4 regions of the Moraxella sp. K1664 genome follow, and region 3 is predicted to be linked to each of the others. Evidence: riboswitches for the same ligand, from Rfam matches in the RefSeq annotation. Region 3 holds a riboswitch; each other region holds the start of a gene.
What was found. A riboswitch is a leader RNA that binds a small molecule or an ion and turns the genes downstream of it on or off. The one in region 3 is predicted to bind thiamine pyrophosphate.

Region 1: it holds a riboswitch for thiamine pyrophosphate, as region 3 does, so the genes downstream of both, AAHK14_RS09920 (ABC transporter substrate-binding protein) here and AAHK14_RS06280 (divalent metal cation transporter) in region 3, are expected to answer to the same signal.
Region 2: it holds a riboswitch for thiamine pyrophosphate, as region 3 does, so the genes downstream of both, thiM (hydroxyethylthiazole kinase) here and AAHK14_RS06280 (divalent metal cation transporter) in region 3, are expected to answer to the same signal.
Region 4: it holds a riboswitch for thiamine pyrophosphate, as region 3 does, so the genes downstream of both, thiC (phosphomethylpyrimidine synthase ThiC) here and AAHK14_RS06280 (divalent metal cation transporter) in region 3, are expected to answer to the same signal.

The regions. Positions count from the first base shown of each region.
Region 1 covers NZ_CP155576.1:2,007,202-2,013,261, forward strand. Annotated here, with positions in the region: gene AAHK14_RS09910 (ABC transporter ATP-binding protein) at 1-1,351, opposite strand, end outside; gene AAHK14_RS09915 (ATP-binding cassette domain-containing protein) at 1,535-2,275, opposite strand; gene AAHK14_RS09920 (ABC transporter substrate-binding protein) at 2,401-3,417, opposite strand; TPP riboswitch at 3,497-3,597, opposite strand; gene AAHK14_RS09925 (IS110 family transposase) at 4,055-5,083, shown strand; gene AAHK14_RS09930 (ABC transporter permease) at 5,243-6,010, opposite strand.
Region 2 covers NZ_CP155576.1:1,639,834-1,645,893, reverse strand. Annotated here, with positions in the region: gene AAHK14_RS08300 (IS110 family transposase) at 1-733, opposite strand, end outside; gene thiD (bifunctional hydroxymethylpyrimidine kinase/phosphomethylpyrimidine kinase) at 933-1,778, opposite strand; gene thiM (hydroxyethylthiazole kinase) at 1,775-2,617, opposite strand; TPP riboswitch at 2,675-2,765, opposite strand; gene lipB (lipoyl(octanoyl) transferase LipB) at 2,876-3,622, shown strand; gene AAHK14_RS08280 (hypothetical protein) at 3,626-4,780, shown strand; gene AAHK14_RS08275 (inorganic diphosphatase) at 4,894-5,427, shown strand; gene rluB (23S rRNA pseudouridine(2605) synthase RluB) at 5,541-6,060, opposite strand, start outside.
Region 3 covers NZ_CP155576.1:1,213,662-1,219,721, forward strand. Annotated here, with positions in the region: gene rpmF (50S ribosomal protein L32) at 1-52, shown strand, start outside; gene fabD (ACP S-malonyltransferase) at 429-1,376, shown strand; gene fabG (3-oxoacyl-ACP reductase FabG) at 1,366-2,094, shown strand; gene acpP (acyl carrier protein) at 2,252-2,485, shown strand; gene lysM (peptidoglycan-binding protein LysM) at 2,975-3,469, shown strand; gene AAHK14_RS06275 (hypothetical protein) at 3,479-3,610, shown strand; TPP riboswitch at 3,577-3,669, shown strand; gene AAHK14_RS06280 (divalent metal cation transporter) at 3,755-4,996, shown strand; gene AAHK14_RS06285 (hypothetical protein) at 5,078-5,224, opposite strand; gene coaE (dephospho-CoA kinase) at 5,332-5,979, opposite strand.
Region 4 covers NZ_CP155576.1:975,146-981,205, forward strand. Annotated here, with positions in the region: gene AAHK14_RS05020 (peptide ABC transporter substrate-binding protein) at 1-936, opposite strand, end outside; gene AAHK14_RS05025 (hypothetical protein) at 933-1,097, opposite strand; gene AAHK14_RS05030 (hypothetical protein) at 1,094-1,405, opposite strand; gene AAHK14_RS05035 (hypothetical protein) at 1,680-2,000, shown strand; TPP riboswitch at 2,261-2,370, shown strand; gene thiC (phosphomethylpyrimidine synthase ThiC) at 2,472-4,334, shown strand; gene AAHK14_RS05045 (histidine phosphatase family protein) at 4,368-5,018, opposite strand; gene AAHK14_RS05050 (hypothetical protein) at 5,209-5,586, opposite strand; gene AAHK14_RS05055 (transposase family protein) at 5,830-6,039, shown strand.

The sequences.
Region 1 (6,060 bases), 790 kb from region 3:
TGTCTTGGGTGACCATGCCGATGTTTTGGCGTAGTGATGTCTGAGTGACAGCACTGATGTCCTGCCCATCAATGCTGATACTGCCCCCATTCACGTCATAAAAACGCAGTAATAGATTGACAAGGCTAGACTTACCTGCTCCCGAGCGACCGACCAAGCCGATTTTCTCGCCTGCTTGAATGGCTAAGTTGAACTTATCAAATAGGGCGGTTCTGTCTTCGCCACGCCCGTAGTTAAAGGTTACGTCTTTAAACGCAATCTCGCCCCGTGCTACCACAAGCTCGCCAGCATCAGCCCTATCCGTGATGGCGTGGGGCGTGGTTAGTGTTCTCATGCCATCTTGCACCGTGCCGATATGCTCAAACAGGCTTGCCATCTCCCACATAATCCACTGAATCATGCCTTTTAGACGCAGGGCGATACCACTTGCCACCGCAATCGCCCCCACGCTTACTTCGCCCATCATCCACAGGTACACGCCGATGGCGGTACTACCGACTATCATAATCAGTGAGAGCGTCTCGGTCGTCGTCCCTAGTATGGACACCCACCGCATTTGGGCATGGACGGTGGTCATGAACTCGCTCATGGCGGATTTGGCGTAGGACAGCTCACGATTAGAATGACTAAACAGCTTGACCGCACTGATGTTGGCATAAGCATCAGTCACACGTCCTGTCATCAAGGCACGAGCGTCGGCTTGGTTGCTGGCGGTCTCACGCAGGCGGGGCAAGAAAAATTTCATCATACACGCCACACAAATCAGCCACGCCACAAACGGCAAAAACAGCCAAATATCCAGCCCTAATAAAATCACGCCACTGGTTACCAAATACGCCACGACAAACGATACCATCTCTGCCATTGTCATAATCGTATCACGCACCGACAGGGCGGTTTGCATGACTTTGGCGGAGACACGCCCTGAGAACTCATCATGATAAAACTGCATGGACTGCCCGAGCATGTGCTTATGAAACCACCACCGCAGTCGCATCGGCATGACCCCTTGTAACACTTGAAAGCGGATTAAGTTGCCGATAAATTCGCCAAAAATGGACAACACGCACAGCCCCAAAATCAGTGTAATGGTCGCCCCTTTTTCTTGCCATAGAGTCTCGGGGGTATAGACGGTCAGCCAGTCCACGACATCGCCCGCCCATGCAAACAACAGCGAGCTAAATATCCCAAGCAGTATCGACAGCACGATACGCACCCCAATCCAAAATCTCGCCCCTTCGGTACACGCCCACAAAAACGCAAAAAACCCACGCTGACTGGGGTCGGGGGTAGGCATGGGACTGTCGGGGTAGGGGTTTAGGCGGTTTTCAAAGTAGCGAAATAAAGACATGGTTATTATTTATAAATTATTAAAGGGAAAAGTAGTAAATTGCAAGGGTCTAATGTGGGGTTTGTGGGAGTATTATTCAATATCAAAATTTTAAAAATACGTTTTTAAAAATGGAAAACTAAGAGTAAAATTTAATTTGGTGTGGGCTGGGTGTTATTGGGGTATTTAAATCCATACAACCACTTAACCCTGTATCGCCCTAAGCACATCTTGTTTTAGGTTTAGGTATTCCACACTTTGCAAAAAATGTGGCGATTTATCAATGATAAAATGATGAGCCAGCGTGGCAGGAAATCCCTTTAATACATACAATTCATCCGCCAAATAAATCGCTTCATCAATGTCATGCGTGATAATCAGGCAAGTTAGCCCCTTGTCTTTTTGAAACTTCCCAAACCAGTCATACATCTGATTTTTGGTAACAAAATCCAGTGCCGAAAATGGCTCATCTAAAAGCATAAGGCTATCATTACTTAGATACGTGCGAAGTAGTGCCACTCGCTGACGTTGTCCGCCTGAGAGCTGAGCAGGGTATTTGTGGTATAACTCATCAAGCCCAAAGGCAGGTAGTAGGGGCATGATTTTGTCATGAATGGCGGATTTTGGCAGGTTTTGTAAGGTCAAAGGCAAGGCAATGTTGTCATATACACTTTTAAAGGGCAACAACAAATCCTTTTGGAGCATATACCCCACGCCCCCTGCCTGCCCTGTGCTGTCCTTGCCGTCTATCAAGACCTTACCTGATTTTGGCATGATAAGCCCTGAGGCGATGTTAAACAAAGTCGTCTTACCCACGCCACTTGCCCCAACAATGGCAACGATTTTGCCTTGATAAATGGTTAAATTCAACTTGGCAAATAATGGCTTATCATCAAATTCATGATGAATATCAACAAGTTGCAATTTGGCGGTTGGGGTGGTCATGGGGTGTCCTTTTTATAGTGAGTATTTGAAATCGCATTAGGGTTAAGATAGAACGTACAAAGGGCGTGTGCAACACGCCCCTACACAAATATTGCTTAGATTAGTTAATCACAAAATCAATATCATCATTTTGCATCATTAGGCAAATAATCGTTGCTAACCCCTGCTTGCGGGGCGAATGGCTTATCAATGAGTTTATTATCGTATACCCATTTAAAGAAATTGTCCCAGCGATTATAATCAAACCGCCCCCAACTGCCGTCTTCTGCCAGATATTGCCCTGACATATATTGCTGACTGGCTTTGGCAAGCTCGGGGTTAATCTCGGGGGCGTGCTTGATAAGAATCTTAGCACTTTCATCGGCGTGCTGACTGGCATAGGTGTAGCCTTGACTGATGGCGGTCATGGCTTTTTTGTAGCGTTCAGGGTCTTTTTGTAGCTCGTTGCTGTTGGCGATGATAACGGGCGAATAATAGTCAAACACAGGGTTTGAGTCTTTTAGATAAAAGAAATTGGTCTCCACGCCTTTGAGTCCTGCGTGAATGCCGTCCCAACTATAATACGCCAAAATATAGTCAAATTGGTTCATACGCAAGGCGGTTGTTGCGTCCGTACTCTCCCCAGGGATTGGGTTTAGTGGCTCACCGACAAGGCTTGCCACCGTCTTGTCGTCCACAGGGTCTTCCCACGTTGAGTAGCGTTTGCCGTGCAAGTCTTTTGGCGTGGTTGCTCCTAATGATTTGAGCGACAACAGCCCTGCGTTGTTGTGCTGAACGATGGCTCCGATGGCGGTAATCGGCTCGCCTTTGTTTAGGCGTTTGACCATGTTCGGCTGAAAATACACGCCCAAATCGGCACGCTCGTTCGCCACCAATGTGGACGTACTGTCTTCGGACGGCTGAACGATTTTGGCATCAAAGCCTTGCTCGGCAAAATAGCCCTTATCCAGTGCCACATACAGCCCAGTGTGGTTGGTGTTGGGCACCCAGTCTAGGGCGATGATAAGCTCTTGCTTTTCGGTTTTGGCAGGGTCTTGGGCGGGCTTGGCGGACGTGTCGGCAGGTTTGTTACACCCCGCCACACATAGGCTTACTCCAAGGGCGATGACGGATAATAATTTTGGGCTTAACTGAGCTAACATAACAACTCCATTCAATGTCAATAAAAAACCCTTGGGGTAACCCAAAGGCAAATACAGTCAAGCCGACAAAAACATGAGGTAAATCACGCATTTAGTTTCCTACGCCAGTATTAACTGTATCAGGTTCACGGGTATTATCTCAGCTTTTTGGTTAAATAAAAAGCACCCCGACTAAGGTTTTTATTATAAATGAAATGGGTGGTTTTGGCAATGGTTTTTAAGGGGTTAATTGGGGGTTTGATTTGATGGTATTATTTAAAGGCATTTTAAATTTAAAATTTAGTATTGCAAGGTGCGTACCACACACCTTTTAAATAAAATAATATATTGGTGCGTGATACAAACCCTAACACCTATCAATAATTTTTACAAATTATTTTATAAATAATTTAAAATAACCCTTAATATAAATCATGCTAATTTTTAAAAATAAAAAATCATTTGGCAGTAGTTCAAAAAGTATGCCAAACCAGGTTTTCCGTTCGCCCTTGTATCAACCCAACACCAAACCTAGATTATCTGCTAGAATGTTGTTGGGTTATACAAGCAAAGAGAACACGGGTTCGCCCTTAGTGTCTTAACACTGGTGCTCAGATGGTGTCCTTTGCTTGTCATCTTAACTCTGAATGGTATCTAAGTGCGTTTATTAAAACAGACACTGCATAAACAAGGCAAGAGACAGATGATACACTATATTGGCATAGACATCAGCAAAGCAAAGTTTGATGTTGCATTTATAAACCCAAGCACAAATAAAGTAAAAACCAAGGTTTTTAACAACAACAAAGCAGGCTTTGATTTACTGCTTGCTTGGTTAAAAACCAATGTCAGCAATCATCTTGATGAGCTACACATCATCCTAGAAGCAACAGGGGTTTATCATGAACACCTAAGTGAGTTTCTTGATGATAATAATATCAAGCAAAGCATTGTCAATCCTAACTATGTCCGCAAATTTGCAGACAGTTTGGGGGTAATCCATAAAACTGATAAAAAAGACAGCATTATTTTATCAAGGTATGGTTATAGCCACAAGCCTGAGGTTTGGGTAGCACCTAGCATTGAAGCCAAACAGCTAAAAGCTCTATTGGCTCGCTTAGAAGCACTCAAAGAAGATTTGCAACGAGAGCAAAACCGACAAGAGTTGCTCTTATCACCCAATCTGCCCGATTTGGTTAAAGCATCCATGCAAACAGTCATCAGTGTCCTTCAAGAGGAAATTGCCAAACTCACCAAAGACATTGATGACTTTGTTGACAAACAACCAAGTTTAAAGCAAGACAAAACCTTACTTGAAACCATTGACGGCATTGGTTCTGTTATTGCCAAAGAAGTGGTATGCTTAATACATACCAAACAATTTAAAAAAGCCTCACAGATGGCTTCGTTTTTAGGCTTAATACCCAAACAAAGACAGTCAGGTGTCTTTAAGGGAGCAACCAAACTGTCCAAACAAGGGCAAGTCTCTTTGCGTGCTAAGCTGTATATGTCTGCAATGAGTGCCATTCGTTATAATAGCACCATTAAGGCATTTTATGAACGATTACAACAAAACGGTAAAACCAAAATGCAAGCCTTATGTGCTTGTATGCGTAAATTGGTACATATCTGTTTTGGTGTTATCAAAACCCAAACATCCTTTGAGCAACAAGTATCTTTAAGTTAGTTTGTAAGATACTAGATACCAGATACTTAAAAAACCATTGACTTAGGTGGGGTATCATGGTATCTGAGCTATGCCTGCGGGTGGCGGAAAACCGTTATGGTTCGACAGGCTCACCACGAACGGTTTTCTTAATAGCATACTTTTTAAACCAGAACCAAATCATTTTAAATATTGATATTTTAATACTTGTCTTTCAATCAATTTAACACTTGCCAATAATACAAGCGTTAAAAAACTGATAAAAAATATCACCGCAAACATATTATCCAGCTCATACGATTTTCGCACACGGGTCATATAGACCCCAAGCCCATGATAACCACCAAGCCATTCTGCCACCACCGCCGAGATAAGGGCATAAGACAACGCCACTTTTAATCCTGTAAAAAAATATCCCATGGCGGACGGTATTTTTAGATGGCGGTAAGTTTGATAATGGCTTGCTTTTAATGAACGAAAAAGATTTAATTGCTCTTTTTGTACCGAATTATAGCCGTCCACAAGTGCAATCGTCATGGGGAAAAATACCGACAGCACCACCAGCACCACTTTTGGTAATATACCATAGCCAAGCCAAATCACCAATAACGGAGCGATGGCGATGGTTGGAATGGTTTGGTTGAGCAGTAAAACAGGGTAAACGATTTCTTTAAATTTTTTGGAAAAATCCATTAAAATGGATAATACAAAACTTAGTAAAAGCCCAATAACCGTTCCCAAAAATGCCGTCATCAGCGTATATTTGGCATGACCCATGAGTAAATAAAAATCATCAATAAACGCCTTAATGATTTGTATAGGCGATGGCAATAAATAATCAGGAATAAAACCAAACCCAATGACCGCCTGCCAAGCAACCAATAAGACAATAACAAGGCTATATTGTGTGCCAAATAACATCAATCGTGAGAGCCAAGAGGGTTGCATAATGATTTGCCAAAAGTTATAATATAAAAAATTATACGATAAAGACAGCC
Region 2 (6,060 bases), 430 kb from region 3:
CTTTTTTAAATTGTTTGGTATGTATTAAGCATACCACTTCTTTGGCAATAACAGAACCAATACCGTCAATGGTTTCAAGTAAGGTTTTGTCTTGCTTTAAACTTGGTTGTTTGTCAACAAAGTCATCAATGTCTTTGGTGAGTTTGGCAATTTCCTCTTGAAGGACACTGATGACTGTTTGCATGGATGCTTTAACCAAATCGGGCAGATTGGGTGATAAGAGCAACTCTTGTCGGTTTTGCTCTCGTTGCAAATCTTCTTTGAGTGCTTCTAAGCGAGCCAATAGAGCTTTTAGCTGTTTGGCTTCAATGCTAGGTGCTATCCAAATCTCAGGCTTGTGGCTATAACCATACCTTGATAAAATAATGCTGTCTTTTTTATCAGTTTTATGGATTACCCCCAAACTGTCTGCAAATTTGCGGACATAGTTAGGATTGACAATGCTTTGCTTGATATTATTATCATCAAGAAACTCACTTAGGTGTTCATGATAAACCCCTGTTGCTTCTAGGATGATGTGTAGCTCATCAAGATGATTGCTGACATTGGTTTTTAACCAAGCAAGCAGTAAATCAAAGCCTGCTTTGTTGTTGTTAAAAACCTTGGTTTTTACTTTATTTGTGCTTGGGTTTATAAATGCAACATCAAACTTTGCTTTGCTGATGTCTATGCCAATATAGTGTATCATCTGTCTCTTGCCTTGTTTATGCAGTGTCTGTTTTAATAAACGCACTTAGATACCATTCAGAGTTAAGATGACAAGCAAAGGACACCATCTGAGCACCAGTGTTAAGACACTAAGGGCGAACCCGTGTTCTCTTTGCTTGTATAACCCAACAACATTCTAGCAGATAATCTAGGTTTGGTGTTGGGTTGATACAAGGGCGAACGGAAAACCAGTTTTATAGGAAGTTTAATATTAAATTTACCAACTAATTACCCACCCCACCTTCCCAAAACGCCCAATGATTGACCGCCCCATGTCCGTGTCCGATATTGGGGGCGGTGCTAATCGCCTGAGCAATTAAGCGTTTGGCGGTATGAATGGCATCTGCCACGCTCGCCCCTTTGGCAAGCTCTGCCGTGATACACGCCGAGAACGTACACCCTGTGCCGTGTGTGTTTTTGCTGTTAGTGCGTTCGCTTTGTACTTGCCAAATATCGCCCGTTTCATCAAGCACATAATCTATGCACATGGCACTTTGGGAATTTTGGCTATGTCCGCCTTTGATGATGACCGTCTTTGCCCCCATGTCTTGTAAGGCGTGTAGGGCTTTCCTTATATCATCATCACAAACTATCGTCATGCCTGTCAGCACTTCGGCTTCTGGTAGGTTGGGCGTGATGATGTCGGTTAGGGGAATGAGCCGTTTTAGGCTGTCTTTTGCGTTGTCATCAAGCAAGGATTGTCCGCCTTTGGCAATCATCACAGGGTCAAGCACCACTTGCCCAAACGGACGATTTTGTAGAAACTGCCCCACCGTCTCAATGATGTCGGACGTGCCAAGCATACCGATTTTGCACGCCCCAATCGCAAAATCGTCCCCAATGGCGACAAGCTGGGCTCTAATGTGGTCGGTCGGCAGATGATGAATGCCCCATACGCCTTGGGTGTTTTGGGCGGTTGTGGCGGTCAGTACACTTGTACCAAATACTTGTCGCATGGTAAAGGTCTTTAAATCCGCCTGAATGCCTGCCCCACCGCCAGAGTCCGACCCTGCAATAGTCAAGGCTTGGGCGGGGCGATGAGTGCGTGGGTGCGTGTGGACGTGGTTCATGCTCCCCCCACAAACTTGACACGATTGGCAATCTCATCAGGGCTAATACCGCCCAATTTATCCAAAAATTGATACATAAACGTACCGCTTTGGCTTGGCAATAATCCTTCACAAGCAAGCTCGCCTGCAATGGCAAATGTGGCACAGGCATTGACCGCCCCCACCAAATACCGCTCACGCCCTGCCACCGCCAAAAATGCCCCAACCACGGCACTTAGCAAGCACCCTGTGGCGGTAACCTTGGGCAGAAGTGGCGTACCGTTGGCAAGGGCAACCACCTGCGTGCCGTCTGAGATATAGTCAATCTCGCCTGTCAAAATGGCAATGGTGCGGTACTTTTGGGCGACCGCTTGGCAAATGCTCGCCAAATCCGCATCGCCACGCCCAGCATCCACGCCTTTGGCTTGCCAGTTCGCCCCTGCCAAAAACGCAAGCTCGCCTGCATTGCCACGAATGGCATCAAACTGCACGACTTGGCTAATCTGATGAATGGTAGATTGGCGTAAAGTGCTTGCCGACACCGCCACAGGGTCTAGCACCACAGGAATGCCGTGGGCGTTGGCGGTTTGCCCTGCGATAATCATGGCGGACGTTTTGGGGTCGGACGGCGTGCCGATATTTAGCACAACCGCACTACTGATTTTGGCAAGCTCTGCCATCTCCAAAGGCGACTCTGCCATCATGGGGGACGCACCAACAGCAAGCAGTCCATTGGCGGTAAAATTGGCGGAGACCAGATTTGTAATGTTGTGAATTAGGGGGTTTTGCTTGCGGACTTCGTTGATTAAGTCTAGGGGGATTTGGTCTGGGGAGAATGGGTTTTTGGTAACTGTGGTCATGGGTTTTTCCTTTTTAAGAAAAGCACAGTCAAAACCCACACCAAAAAGTGTGTTGCTCGTCAATTTTTATCAATTTCCTACGCCAGTTTTAACTGTATCAGGTTCACGGGTATCATCTCAGCCATAAATAGCACCCCGATTGATAGGTTGGATTATAACAAAAGGGTAAGGGGTGTGCAAGCGGTTAAAAATGGTTAAAATGGTTTTTATTTTTAACAAAATGACGTAAAATAGCTCTTATTTAACCATTTAAAAGCCATGACCCTAAACCTACCCCACCTAAACCTTACCCCCTTGCAATGGGACGACTTGCACACAAGCACCCACCCCCACGCCGAATACAACGCCACGCATGATGATATGCTTGCTCGGATTTTGAGTCGCATTGATGATAAAAAAAACGGGCAAGCCTGCCCTGATGAGCTGTGGATTGTGGAGCATCAAGACGTTTATACGCTAGGGCAAGCGGGCAAAGAAGAGCATATTCTCTACAAGACCGACACCCCAATCATCAAAACCGACCGTGGCGGACAGGTAACATGGCATGGCGTGGGGCAACTTGTGGTGTACTGGCTGTGGGATTTGCACCGCCTTGGCATGGGCGTGCGAGACCTAGTGAGCCACGCCGAGCAAGCCATAGAAGACGTGGTGGGCGAGTACCTACCGCCCGATTTGACCGCTAAGGCTCGCCGTGATGCCCCTGGGGTGTATATTTATAATACCAATGGCGATATGCTTGGCAAAATTGCGTCTTTGGGCTTTAAAATCAAGCAAGGGCATAGCTATCACGGCATTGCCATTAACCTTGTCAATGATTTGACCGCCTTTAATGCCATTAACCCTTGTGGCTATGCGGGCATGGCAATGGTAAAACTATCGCAATTTGGCAAATTTGATGATAGCCAAACGCACGAATTTATTCATAAATTTATCAGTAATATTCAAAAAAGACACAGTGGACAACTCGCCCTAAGACCCATAAATAACCCGATACCCAGCGAATAAGCCATGAAATACCCATTAATAATCATCGCAATCGCTCTGTCATCCTTGACCGCTTGCGACAACAAGCCCAACAGCTCACTTGCTACTGATGCCACACCACGCCAAGCAGAGCAGACTTTTGTGGACGTTGCCCCCACATCGCCCACACCTGTCGCTCAAAGTGCCAACGCCCAAGCGATTGATTGCCAAGCCGTTACCAGCACACTAACCGCCATTGACATCAATAGCCAAATAGATGACTTTGATAAGGCGGATAAACTACTCAATCATTGCCTGCCGACTGCCGACAACACCACCCAAATCAAGTGGGCGACACAATATCAGCTTGCTTATCAGCGTTTTTTGTCATTTTGGCAAGGCGATAAATTTTTGCTAGATGAGGCAGAATTTGACCAGTTAAATCAGGTCATGTACGACATTCATTATAACAAAAAGTACAATGAGTCCAACATCGTAAAATTACCCCCAAAAGCCCAACATCTCATCAAGCAGGTCAAACAAAACAAGCTAAAAATAGCAGACTACTGCGAAGGGGAATTTGACTTCGTCAATGATTATCAAGCATTTGCCAAGCTGTTTACGCCCCATTTACCAAAAGGCCAAGCGGTCATGATTGAGCGACTTGCCAGCGACAACCAAGAGCCACTGTGGTGTGATGCAGGTCTTAGCATTTCATTAGATGAGCTTATCGAGCGGGCGTTATTTTGGCAAGATTATCAAAAGACGTATCCGCAGAGTGTCTTTATTGATGATGCCAAACGGTTGTCATTATTTTATGAATATTTGTTATTTTTTGATTCAGATAATACACGTTGGCTAAATGATGATAAAACCGCATTTATCACCTACATCAATGAAAATGATGAGACATTCACAGATGAAGCGAGCTTTGTCAAACTTGCCAAACATAACAGCGAACTTGGCAAAAAAGCCCAAGCCTTTCTAGCATTTATCGCCACACCAACAGATGAGCGAGACGACAAATACCCCATAAATCCTGCCAATCTTGATGAACGCCACCTTGATGACCCAAGTCAAATTGAAGATTGGGAGCGGGCAACCTTACAACTCATGACCGCCTTAGACAAAACAAAAGTGGACACCCCAAGCTGTATCAGCACCCCCATTTGCTTGCCCGATACATCAGATGAGCCTTGATAATATGCCATTATCCATAAGCGATATGCAAAAACATCATAAATTGATGATTGCACTTAGATTGATTTAATATTACAATGGCACAACTTTTTTAATCCCAATCGGAGAATTTTATGGTAGATTTTAACAAAATCCTAGACGCAGGCGACGTGGACGCAGGCGAGATTAACGTGGTCGTAGAAATCCCTACTGGCTCAAACCACAAAATCGAATGGAACCGCAAACTCGCTTGCTTTGAGCTTGACCGTGTTGAGCCGATTGCTTTTGCCAAGCCTTGCAACTATGGCTTTATCCCTCAAACCCTAGACGAAGACGGCGATGAGCTAGACGCACTTATCCTAACCGAACAGCCATTGACCACGGGTATTTTTCTAAAAGCCAAAGTCATTGGCGTGATGAAGTTTGTTGATGACGGCGAGGTGGACGACAAAATCATCGTGGTACCTGCCGATGACCGCAACAACGGCAACGCCTACAACAGCCTTGATGACCTACCACCACAGCTTATCAAACAGCTAGAATTTCACTTTAACCACTACAAAGACCTAAAAAAAGCTGGCACCACCAAAGTAGAAGGCTTTTTTGACGTTGCCACCGCCAAAGAAGTGATTAAAGAGAGCCAAAAACGCTGGGTAGAAGAAGCGTGATTGGCGACTTGCAGATGACAATCTTATAAGTCATCAATCATAAAACCGCCCGAATGCCATAAACGGTATTCGGGCGGTTTTGTCAACATGAGTATAATTTACTCTTTGTTGATTTATACTTTATAAAACTTCGCCTTGCCAAACGCAGGGGTTTGCTGTCCTTTACGTTCGCTTTTGCCTTGTCTGTCATCGGCTCTTTTTCGCTCATTTTTGCCTTTTTGAGTGCGTTTTTGGCGAACTTCACGAGCGGGCAGGGGCTTTTTGTGGATACGGGCTTGTTTTTCTTTGGCGGACGTATTTAGTCCTGTGCCTTGGCGAGAACGCAGACCTACCGATGAGACAAGGGCATCAATGGCTTTGGCATCAAGCTCAATAAATCGCCCTGTTTTTAGCTCTTTGGGCAATATCATGGTACTGTATCGGGTACGAATCAGGCGTGAAACTTTAAGTTCTTGGGACTCAAACATACGGCGAACTTCACGCTTGCGACCTTCTTTGATGGTGACGTGATACCATTTATTAACCCCTGTACCGCCACCTTCTTTGATGTCATCAAAGCGTGCCATGCCGTCTTCTAACTCAACGCCACGGGTCAGATTCTGGGCAATCTCTGGGGTGACTTCGCCAAGCACT
Region 3 (6,060 bases):
AGACGGTTTTTACCGTGGTCGTCAGCTATTTAAAGTAGCCGCCGAAAGCTAATTTGTTTGGTTTCTACCTTGTAAAAACCAAGCCTAAGCCAAGTTCCATGACCGCATGAGCTTGGCTTTTTTATTTTAAATATTGATGGCTATCAGCAGGACGTGCCTGTTTTTATGGTACAGTTTAATTTAAACAACAACTGTTTTATAAAAATAGACTTCTTGCCAAATTTAAAAAACCCTTGTAAATACCGGGGTTGAAGTTTTAAAAAATCCACAAAATTGGGGTTTAAAAAGAAGTCTAATGGCTATCGGGCGTTAAATTGTAAAAAATTTGCTTGCAAATTTATTCGATAATTTGTAAACAAATGTTTATTATTTATGGTAAAATGACACGTTCATCAGCGTGATGAATGTTTGATAAAAAATGGTGTAACATGACAACAAAACGTGTGGCAGTGATTTTCCCTGGTCAAGGGTCGCAGACCATTGGCATGATGGATGAGCTTGCCGAGCATTTTAGTGTGGTAAAGACTACGTTTGACGAAGCAAGTGGTGCGTTGGGCGTGGATTTGTGGGAGATAACCCATGATGAGAGTCGCCTAAACAAGACCGAATTTACTCAGCCTGCTCTGCTTACGGCGAGCGTGGCGATTTGGCAGATTGTCAAAGACAAACTGTCAGCACAGAGAATAACACCGCTGTGTTTGGCAGGGCATTCGCTCGGTGAGTACTCGGCATTGGTGGCAAGTGGCGTGCTTAGCCTGACAGATGCGGTCAAGCTTGTGCATGAGCGTGGTAAGCTCATGACAAGGGCGGTGGCAGGGATAGATACGCAGATGGCGGCGGTGCTAGGATTAGATGATGAGCAGGTCGCCAGTCTGTGCGAAGATGCTACCGAAAACGCAGGCATTGTAGGTCCTGCCAACTTTAATAGCCCTGGTCAAGTGGTGATTGCAGGCACACAAGTGGGTGTGAGCCATGTGCTGTCAGCGGTAGAAGCACTGGGCAAAAAGGCGGTGCCACTCAAAGTCTCTGTGCCATCGCACTGTGAGCTGATGAACCCTGCCAGTGATGCATTGGCAAAACTTTTGGATGAGACCGAATTTGCCACCGCCCAAATCCCCGTCATCCAAAACCGTCATGCCCAAGTGCATAAGCATGTCAACGACATCAAGACCGCCTTGACCGAACAGTTATCCATGCCGGTGTTGTGGTCACAAACCATGCAAAAACTTGCCGATAAACAAATCGATGTTGTGATTGAATGCGGACCGGGCAATGTCCTATCCAACCTTGCCAAACGCCAAGAGACACCGATTGTCGCTTTGCCGACGGACAAATTAGCACGTTTAGAAAAATTGGAGCAATTAGATGAGTCGTAAGATTATCCTAGTAACAGGGGCAAGCCGTGGTATCGGGCGTGCCATTGCCGAGCAGTTTGCCAGCGAAGGGCATTTTGTCATTGGCACCGCCACCAGCGAGCGTGGGGCAGAAGCGATAGAAGAGTATCTGTCTGAGTCGGGCGGTATCGGGCGTGTGCTTGATGTCTGTGATGATGCGGCGATTGATAAGCTCTTTGAAGAGATTGATAGTGTGTATGGTTCGGTCAATGTACTGGTCAATAACGCAGGCATTACCAAAGATGGTCTGCTCATGCGAATGAAAGATGAAGACTGGGCGAGCGTGCTTGACACCAACTTGACCGCCATCTATCGCATGAGTCGCCGTGCGGTGCGTGGCATGATGAAAGCCCGCTCTGGACGTATCATTAACGTCACATCCGTGGTCGGGCAGATGGGAAATGCAGGTCAGACCAATTACGCCGCATCTAAGGCAGGCGTGGAGGGCTTTACCCGTGCGTTGGCTCGTGAGATTGGCTCTCGTGGCGTAACGGTAAACTGTGTCGCTCCTGGCTTTGTAGAGACAGACATGACCGAAGAGCTAGACGAGCGTTTGGTAAACTCCATGTTGGACGCTGTACCGCTTGGGCGTATGGCTCAGCCTGAGGAGATTGCCGCGGCGGTGTCGTTTTTGGCAAGTGATGGGGCAAGCTACATCACTGGCGAAGTGCTGGCGGTCAATGGTGGCATGTACATGTGATTTGTCACGTGTACGTCACGATTTTATGTAAATTTGTGAACGAGCGTACTAATAGCACTTGCACAAATGACAAAAATGTTTTATCATACACAAGTTTTCAGTCATCAAATCATTGGTGCTGATTTTCTTAAATTCCCATGTTAAAAAGGATACTCTTATGAGCGATATCGAAGCCAAAGTAAAAGCAGCCGTTGCTGAGCAACTTAGCCTAAATGCTGACGAGATTAACAATGCAGCGTCTTTCATGGACGACCTAGGTGCAGACTCTCTTGACCTAGTGGAGCTTGTGATGGCGTTTGAAAATGAGTTTGGTATTACCATTCCCGACGAAGATTCAGCTGAGCTGACCACTGTTCAAAAAGCCATTGACTACGTGTCTGCCAAAGTATAAGCCAGGCAGAAGTCAAACACACACCACTTTTTAGTTTTAAAAAGTGGTTTTTTTATGTCATTAGGGCGCGCCTGCCTTTTATGTTTGTAATGAAAAATGCCTGTTTAAAAAAGCAGGGGAATCGCCCGTTTTTCAAGGAAAAAACGCAGGTTGATAGTCATTCTATCAAGCAAGTTTTTGACGATGAAAAACAATCCGACCACTTAAACTGGGTAAATTTTTAAGATTTTTTACTTAATTTTTTAAATTTAAGTGGTCGGATAGCCATTTTTCATGCAAAAGCATCATTTTATTGCTATAAAATTTCTGAATATTAAATTGTGTTATAAAGGGTAGGCATGCCCTACATAAGTATAACAATTTTACGCATAAATACAGTGCAAATTTTTATCATTTTATACTAAGATAGCAGGGAGTTTAAGGATGGTTGCTAGACAAACCATGCTAAACGTCAACACACTTTCTATCAAATCCAAATAAGGAGCCATCATGGGTATTTTTAGTTTTGCCAAAGACATCGGCGATAAAGTATTTAACCGCAATAAAAAAGAGCAATCAGCCCCAACAACCCCTACACCAACAACATCAGCTCCTGCTGAGCCTAGTGCCCAAGAGATTGCCAATTTGCTGTTGGCTCGTGTGCAAGCTAATGCTAATATCACTGGCTTAAAGGTCAACTATAATGGTAATACTGATACGGTTGTCCTGTCAGGTATGGCCGCATCGCAAGCCGACCGTGAAAAAGCGGTACTTGCCGCAGGTAATGTTCAGCACGTCGCTCAGGTGGATGACCAATTGAGCGTGGCAATGCCTGAATCTGAGTCTCGTTTTTATACCGTCAAATCAGGCGATACGTTATCAAAAATTGCCAAAGAAATGTACGGCAATGCCAACGAGTACAACAAAATCTTTGAAGCGAACCAACCGCTACTATCTCACCCTGACAAAATCTATGTGGGTCAAGTGTTGCGTATCCCTGCCTAATATGACGGCATGAATGATAAACACCTTGATGGCTATCAAGGTGTTTTTTATGCTAAAAATTGGCAAAATGATATTGTCAAGCTGGGTGAAATTTTATACAATAACCGCTCCATTAGTCGGGGTGCTGTCCATGACGGCTGAGAAATACCCGTGAACCTGATACAGTTAATACTGGCGTAGGAAACTAATCGTGTCATTCTTATTGTCTTTATCCTTGGTGGTCATCATCAGGGTAGTTTTTGGTGTGGACGGTCATGGGTTGCCCTTTATTTATCGGGGTTTATCATGACAACCAAACTCACTACTTTATCCACACCGCCCAAATCCGCATTTTTTAGCCAGTATGGGCCTGGTATCATCATGGCGTCGTCCTGTGTGGGCGGTTCGCACATTATTGCGTCCACACAAGCAGGCGTGTATTATGGCTGGCAATTGGCAGGGCTGATTGTGCTGGTCAATGCCTTAAAATATCCCTTTTTTCGCCTTGCCTTTGACTATGCCAACCAAAACGACAAAACGCTACTGGCAGGCTATGCCGAGCGTGGGCGTGGCTATCTCATGCTGTTTTTGGTGTTTAATATGTTCGCCACAGTCGTCAATGTCGCAGGGGGTACGCTACTGTCGGCGGTACTGCTTGGCATGATGATGGGACAGGGCGTGCCGTTGCCAATGTTAAATGCGATTATCATGATAAGTTTTGTGTGGCTCATCTTTGGCAAACAATACCAAAAACTTGACCACATCTCCAAATTTATCATGCTTGCTCTAAGTGTCATCACGCTGGTCGCCCTTGTCATGGTCATGGCAAATCCCACACCGTCTGCCCCTGTGTCGCCCCCGTCCCCATGGGTGTGGAGTGCCGTGCCGTTTTTGGTGGCACTGATGGGCTGGATGCCTGCTCCGATGGAGCTTAGTGTGTCAAGCTCGCTGTGGATTGCCGAAAAAAACAAAATCAACCCTGACTATAAGCACCGCTATCGCCGTGATTTTAATGTCAGCTATGCCGTGAGCGTGGTGCTGGCACTCATGTTCATGGCGTTGGGGGCGATGGTGGCGATAGGCGATGGCGAGCCACTACAAGGCGGTAAGTTTGTCGGTGAGTTCGTGGGTATGTACGCCCACGCCATTGGCGAGTGGACACGTCTGCCTATGCTGTTTGTGGCGTTTGTGTGTATCTATGGCACGACAATCGTGGCGGTGGACGGCTATTCACGGGGCAATCAGCAAGCGGTGGCGATTTTACAAAACCGACCGCTTGATGACAACACCCAACAAAAACACCTTCGCTACTGGACGCTAGGCTCGCTGTTGATGGCGGGGGTGGTCATTGGGCTGTTTGGGGGTATGGTGGGTAAGATGATTGCCTTTGCCATGACCTTGTCGTTTTTGTTTGCCCCTGTGTTTGCGTGGTTAAATTGGGGCTTGCGTCATAAATGCTTGCCCCAACCTGTGTGGGTCAATATGCTGGCGTATGCAGGGCTGTTGTATTTGGTGGCGATGGTGGGGCTGTATTTGGGTAGTCGCTGAGTTGTCAAATATTTGTTTGGTGGCAAGGTGTATATCATGTACCAATATGATTTTTTATTTAAAAGGTGCGTGGTACACACCTTACTTTTTAACCATATTTATAATTATAAAATGGATAAAAACAAAACCACAAACTTGGGGAGTTTGTGGTTTCATAGGGGTTTTGCTACTTGCGTTATCCATAAGGGCTTCCATAATATCAGCGGTCTTCCATGTTGGCTTATCCATTTGCCATATCCTTGCTGATGTGCGTATTATGCCAAAATCTAGCCCATAAGAAAATACGCCAATGTCATCAATGCGTGTAAGCATTTGCTTACAAGGTGTTTTTTAAATCATTTATCTTTTGCTAAATCGTTTGCCATAGCCAGATATGTTTGATGTAACGCATTGATTTGGCGATATAAATTAGCCAAACTCCCTGTATTATCTATCACGTCATTGGCATAAGATAGGCGTATATCTCGGCGGATTTGCTTGTCAATGATTGCTAAAATGTCCTTATCACTTTGTCCGTCTCGTCTGCTGGCTCGCTGTATTTGTAGCTCTATCGGCACGTCCACCACCAAAATCCTATCACAAAGGGCGGTCAAACCCTTATCATCGCCTTGAATACTTTCTAATAAAAGCGGGGCGGATAATATGGCGTAGGGGCTACTGGCGTGGTCAAGCTCGTGCCTGATTTGGGTGCGTATGGCAGGGTGGGTGATGGCATTTAGCGTGGCAAGTTTGGCAGGGTCAGCAAAGACAAGCTCACGCAGGTAAGTGCGGTTAAGCACACCGTCCGTAAGAATATCCGCCCCAAAAGCGTGGGCAAGCTCATCTAATACAGGCGAGCCTTTGGCGGTGATGGTATGGCTGATGACATCAGCATCTATCACGTCTATGCCGAGCGTGGCAAAATGGTCGCTCACGGCAGTTTTTCCGCTACCGATACCGCCTGTTAAGCCGATGATAAAGGGGGATTTGGGAGTGGTTGGCATGGTTTGTCTTTTTAAATGATAAAAGGGTATTTAGTTTATAATAAAGGATTGGTAATTGGTAGGGGTAGATTGTATTTTTAA
Region 4 (6,060 bases), 240 kb from region 3:
AAACGATGGCGATGTTTTGACTTCATTTTTGTCGGCTTTGGCAAGAATATCGCTTGGAATGTCGGTATAAGTAACATCAATCTCGCCTGCTTGATAACGGGTGTAGTCTGTCTGCCCAGAATCAATCGGTAGTAGCACAAGGTTTGGAATGGCAACTTTGTCGGCATCATAATAATGGGGGTTTTTGGCAAGGACGATTTTTTCGCCCATGACACGCTCTTTGATGATGTATGGCCCATTTACCACGATGTTTTCAATTTTTGACCAGTCATCGCCCAATTTTTCTACCACATTTTTGGGAACAGGTCGCATGGCGGTATAGGTAAGCATATCAGGCAAAAATGCCACAGGCTCGGATAGGGTAATCTCAACGGTCTTATCATCAATGGCTTTCACGCCAAGCTCGGTGGGGGCTTTTTTGCCTTCGATGATGTCGCTTGCGTTCACAAACTTAGCGTCTGCCACATAGTTGGCAAAGTTGGCAGCCGTCTTTGGGTCAACCATACGCTGAAAACTAAACACAAAGTCATGGGCGGTAATCGGCTCGCCATTTGACCATTTGGCATCACGCAGTTTGAACGTCCACACCTTGTTGTCGGCACTCTCCCAACTTTCGGCAATGGCAGGTTCAAGATTGCCATCAGAATCTGTACTGACAAGCCCCACAAACTGCTGACGAGCAAGCCCAGACTCGGGCACGCCCCCTGTTTTGTGCGGGTCAAGCGAACCGACTTCGGCACCGTTGTTGATGATGAGCGTATCACGGTCGGATTTTGGGGTGGTCGTGTCCGCCTTGGTCTCGCTTGTCTTGTCGGCGGTATCGCCCGTTTGGGCTTGGTTTTGGGGCTGACTGCACGCCCCAAAAAATAGCGGTAAGCACACAGGCAGGGCAAGGACTAGGGATTTTTTGGAAAATTTAAAGGATTGGCTTGTCATGTCAGCTCCATCGTGATTTGCGATATGTCTTGATACACCCTATTATCAGGGCTTTTTATGCAAAGTCTAAATTCCATTATGACATATATCTTTATCATTTTGGCATATAAAATGGCTTGGTTCATCATGTCTGCACCAGACACGAAAAGCCATGCACTCACACATCCACCATCTGATAGACATCATACGCTGGCACTTCATAAGGATGAGCCGATTTGTAGGCACGCACCACGTCCATGAGCCTATCATCGGGGACGATGGTCTCAACCCGCCATTCGGGGACGTATTCTATCTTATCAATCTGACCGATGGCAGGGTTTGCCCCTTTTAAGGGTTTAAACTGCCCCACGCCAAGCACTTGCCAAGAGCAATGGCTATATCCGTCAAATTGCCCTGCCCCTGCGTTAAATAGGGCGGTCTTGACGTTTTCTAGGTCGGATTCGGGGATGTAGGCGATGAATTTGTACATGGTTTGCCCTAAAATGGGTTGTTGGCGATACCAAAAGCATGGATGATGTTTTTGATATGAGTCCTAAGTACTCTATCACAAAAGAGTGCATTGGGGCAAATCACTTTTGCCTTTTGTGGCAGTCAAGCCATCAAGCAAAATTGGGGCGTAGCTGATGCCTTATGACAGATGGAGAGCGAACTTATCCAAGCAAATGAGAATAAATAATAATTGATAATGGGGTGTGATTTTGTTATAGTATTATTTTTTTACGTCAAATCAAACAAGGAAAATAATGACCAAGTTAACCAAATTTTTTAGCGCACCATGGCTTAACCGAAATGAAGGTGTTCGCATGGCGGTTACGGGATTTTGGGTGTTAATTTTTATATCCTTTTCAAAAATTATCTATTCTTATTTGCCACTTAATCAAAATAATTGGGTATTAGTTTGGCTTATGATTTTTGTTTTAGGTTTTGGCATTAATTTTTTGGTAAATGCTTATTTTTCAAAACGTGATTATTCTGATGAACAATTAAAATGGTTTAATAAAATAGGTTATGGGTTGTTGCTAGTATTTACCTTGTTGTCTTTTGGCGTTATTTATTACAGTTAACACAATTGAATTTTACTACGGAAACCGTTCGCCACAAACTTGCCTGCGGGTAACGGTTTTTCGTATTATGGGCAGGCATAGCTTACCAATGGGCGTGTGCAACACGCCCCTACAAAGGCATTATTTAAAGAGATAAAATTGATATGAATTGGGGTTAATTTACCATAATGTACTATTATTGCTTTAAATATTTGGTTTGGGTTAAAGCTTGGCAAATGTGTGTCATGCTTTTTTATTGCCCTAATATTTGTTATAATGTTACCAACTTGACGGAGTGCAACCCAAAGTTGCCGAGATTGTGGTTATGCCACAAAATCCGTTGAACCTGATGCGGTTCGTACCGCCGTAGGAAATCAAGTTTTCAAAATCTTAAAAATTCTGTATATTATTGATTGATATCAATAATTCTTTTTCATCATAAGATTTTTGATGGCTTGATTTGTTTATTAGCCATTTAAAAAGGATATTATGATGAGCCAAATCGCAAATCAATCCCCAACCGAACTTATCAATCAACACGAACAGGACGCTAAGGATTTAACTCGTATCCTGCCTGCGTCCAAAAAGGTGTATGTGCAAGGCTCACGAGCGGACATTCGTGTGCCGTTTCGTGAGATTACGCTGACCGACACGCCCATAGGTCTTAGCCAAAATGGTAAACAGGACGGTTTTGAAAAAAACGAGCCGATTTTGGTGTATGACACATCAGGCGTGTATACCGACCCAAGCGTTCACATTGACCTAAATCAAGGCTTACCCAAACTGCGTGAGACGTGGATTGCCGAGCGTGATGATACGGACGTTTTGGACGGTTTGACATCGGATTTTGGTAAAGCTCGGCTAAACGACATTCGCACGGCGGACATTCGTTTTGCTCACATTGCCAAACCCAGACGAGCCAAACGTGGCAAAAACGTAACCCAAATGCACTATGCCAGACAGGGCATTATCACGCCTGAGATGGAGTACATCGCCATTCGTGAAAATGGCAAACAGCGTGATGGCGTGGATTTACGCCAACATCAGGGGGAGAATTTTGGGGCGAAAATACGAGAGATTACCCCTGAATTTGTGCGTAAAGAAGTGGCAGAAGGGCGAGCGATTATTCCGTGTAACATCAATCACCCAGAGAGCGAGCCGATGATTATTGGGCGAAATTTTTTGGTAAAAATTAACGCCAATATCGGCAACTCCGCCCTAGGTTCGTCCATTGATGAAGAAGTCGCCAAAATGACGTGGGCGACACGCTGGGGAGCGGACACAATTATGGATTTGTCCACAGGCAAAAATATCCACGAAACACGAGAATGGATTATCCGCAATAGCCCTGTGCCGATTGGGACGGTGCCGATTTATCAGGCGTTGGAAAAGGTAGGTGGCGTGGCGGAGGATTTGACGTGGGAGATTTTTAAGGATACGCTCATTGAGCAGGCAGAGCAGGGCGTGGATTATTTTACCATTCATGCAGGGGTGCTACTGCGTTATGTGCCACTCACCGCCAATCGCTTGACGGGCATTGTCTCTCGGGGTGGGTCAATCATGGCACAGTGGTGCTTGGCTCATCACAAGGAGAATTTTATTTATGAGCATTTTGATGAGATTTGTGAAATCGCCAAAGCCTATGACGTGGCGTTTAGTTTGGGCGATGGGCTAAGACCAGGCTGTATTCAAGATGCCAATGATGAAGCTCAATTTAGCGAATTAAAAACGCTTGGCGAGCTAACCAAACGCGCGTGGGAGCATGACGTACAAGTGATGATAGAAGGGCCAGGGCACGTTCCCATGCACATGATTAAAGAAAATATGCAGATGCAACTCACGCATTGCCACGAAGCCCCATTTTATACGCTAGGGCCTCTGACGACTGACATCGCCCCTGGCTATGACCATATCACCAGTGCGATAGGGGCGGCGATGATTGGCTGGTATGGTACGGCAATGCTGTGCTATGTTACGCCAAAGGAGCATTTGGGTCTGCCCAACAAAAAGGACGTAAAAGACGGTATCATCACTTACAAAATCGCCGCCCACGCCGCCGACCTTGCCAAGGGACACCCGCTTGCCCAAGTGCGTGATAATGCCTTATCTAAGGCACGGTTTGAGTTTCGCTGGGAAGACCAGTTTAACCTTGCCCTAGACCCTGACACAGCAAGGGCAATGCACGATGAGACCATGCCAAAAGAAGCCCATAAATCGGCACATTTTTGCTCAATGTGTGGTCCAAAGTTTTGTTCGATGAAAATCACGCAAAACGTGCGAGAATACGCTCGTGGCATGGACGAGATGAAGGATAAGTATAAAGAAGGGGGCAGTCAGCTTTATCGGGTGGTGTAGTGATAGATTGCAATAAGGAAAAAGGGCTTAGGGTCAATCATCGCCCCTAGCTCTCACCTTGCTTATCGCATTGTGTCCGTCATCACTTATCATCAGATAGACTTCGCAGTTTTTGGGGCGGACGGCAAGCTCAAATTCTCTAAATTTTATCATGTTAAACAGGCGTGGACACTCGCCCCCATGATAGCCAAGCATAAGTTGCCACATGAGCATACCCAGCCACATACCATGCGTAAAGACCACATAAGTACCGTCTGGTAAGACATCAAACACATCACGCACCGCCTTAACACGCTCTGCAAGGTTCACAAAATTATCGGTCGTGGGGCTGTCGGTGTGGGCTTTGTCGTTAGTTACCCAGTAGTCGTCCGCCATTTTGACGATTTGGGGCAGGGTTAAATCCTTGATATGCTCATAATCTAGGTAATTAAACTCCCGCAAATCATCAATCTGCACAGGAGTCATGCTCGTCCTATCCAAATAAGGCTGTGCCGTCTGGTGCGTGCGAATGTAGGACGATACAAAGACCTTATCAGGCGTGGGGACGTGTGTGATGAGCCAGTCCGCCACGTCTGTGGCTTGGGTCTGTCCGAGCTTGGTAATGGCAATCTCGTGGTTTGGGCGAATGGCGTGTCCTGCGTTGGATTCGGATTGGGCGTGGCGGATTAGGTAGAATTTTTTCATGGTGTTTGGTTTTGGACTTATCTTTGATTTTGGGGGCTAGCAGTATGATGATTGTAGCGTGATTATTGTAAAAATGCAATGAATGGGCGTGGGTTTGGGCGGTGCGTGGTGTGTATTTATGACTGAACAAAAAACCAACGCCATGTTGGATTTTTTGTTGCTTTGAAGTAGTTTGTACGCTGTTTTGGCATTATTTTGCTGTTAGCATTCTAAATCCTGCATAACCCACAAAAACAAAAATGCTAACTGCCAATAACTGCCCTACACTTATGGATTTGCCTATGATAAGTCCATAAATCAACCCAACAAAAACAACCCCGACCCACAACACCGCAAGCCCTGCAAATATCATTCGCCACGCCCTGCCAAATACGCCCAATTCATGAAGTGGCGTAAATTGCTTGGGTAGGATAATGTCGGTATTAAAAATAGCGATGAGTATTAGCATTATATTTATAAGGGATAAAACAATGGCTTTGCCATTTTGAATATTGCCTTCTGTCATTATTTTTACCATAAATAGAATATAAATAAGAGCGATAAGACAACGGATAATGCTAAATTTCATGGTATTTTCCAAGATTATTCAGTTGGGCGTAGAGTACATATCACGCACCTTTTATACAATAAAATAACCCAAATTTGATAATTTCACAAGGGAGAATTGCAATTTACTTCCTGTCAATTTATCCAAAAACCTTATCTATTAAAAATACCTAAAAACATATTGGTGCGTATTACGCACCCTACCATACTATCAGTTTGTCATCGCTGATAAAGGCTATATAGGTCTTGAACACAAAGGACTTATATAGCCTTTATCAAAAAGCACAAAAACAAACCCCAAGACAAAGAGATAACACAGATTAACAAAGCCATTGGTAAAAGACGTATCATCATAGAACACATCAATGGCAAATTAAAAGTGTTTAAAATACTAAGCACCACCTACCGCAACCACCAAAGAAGGTTTAACCTAAGGGTGAATTTGATTGCGGGGATTGTGAATAAGATGGTTTAGTTTCGCAAGGGGTCTATTGAT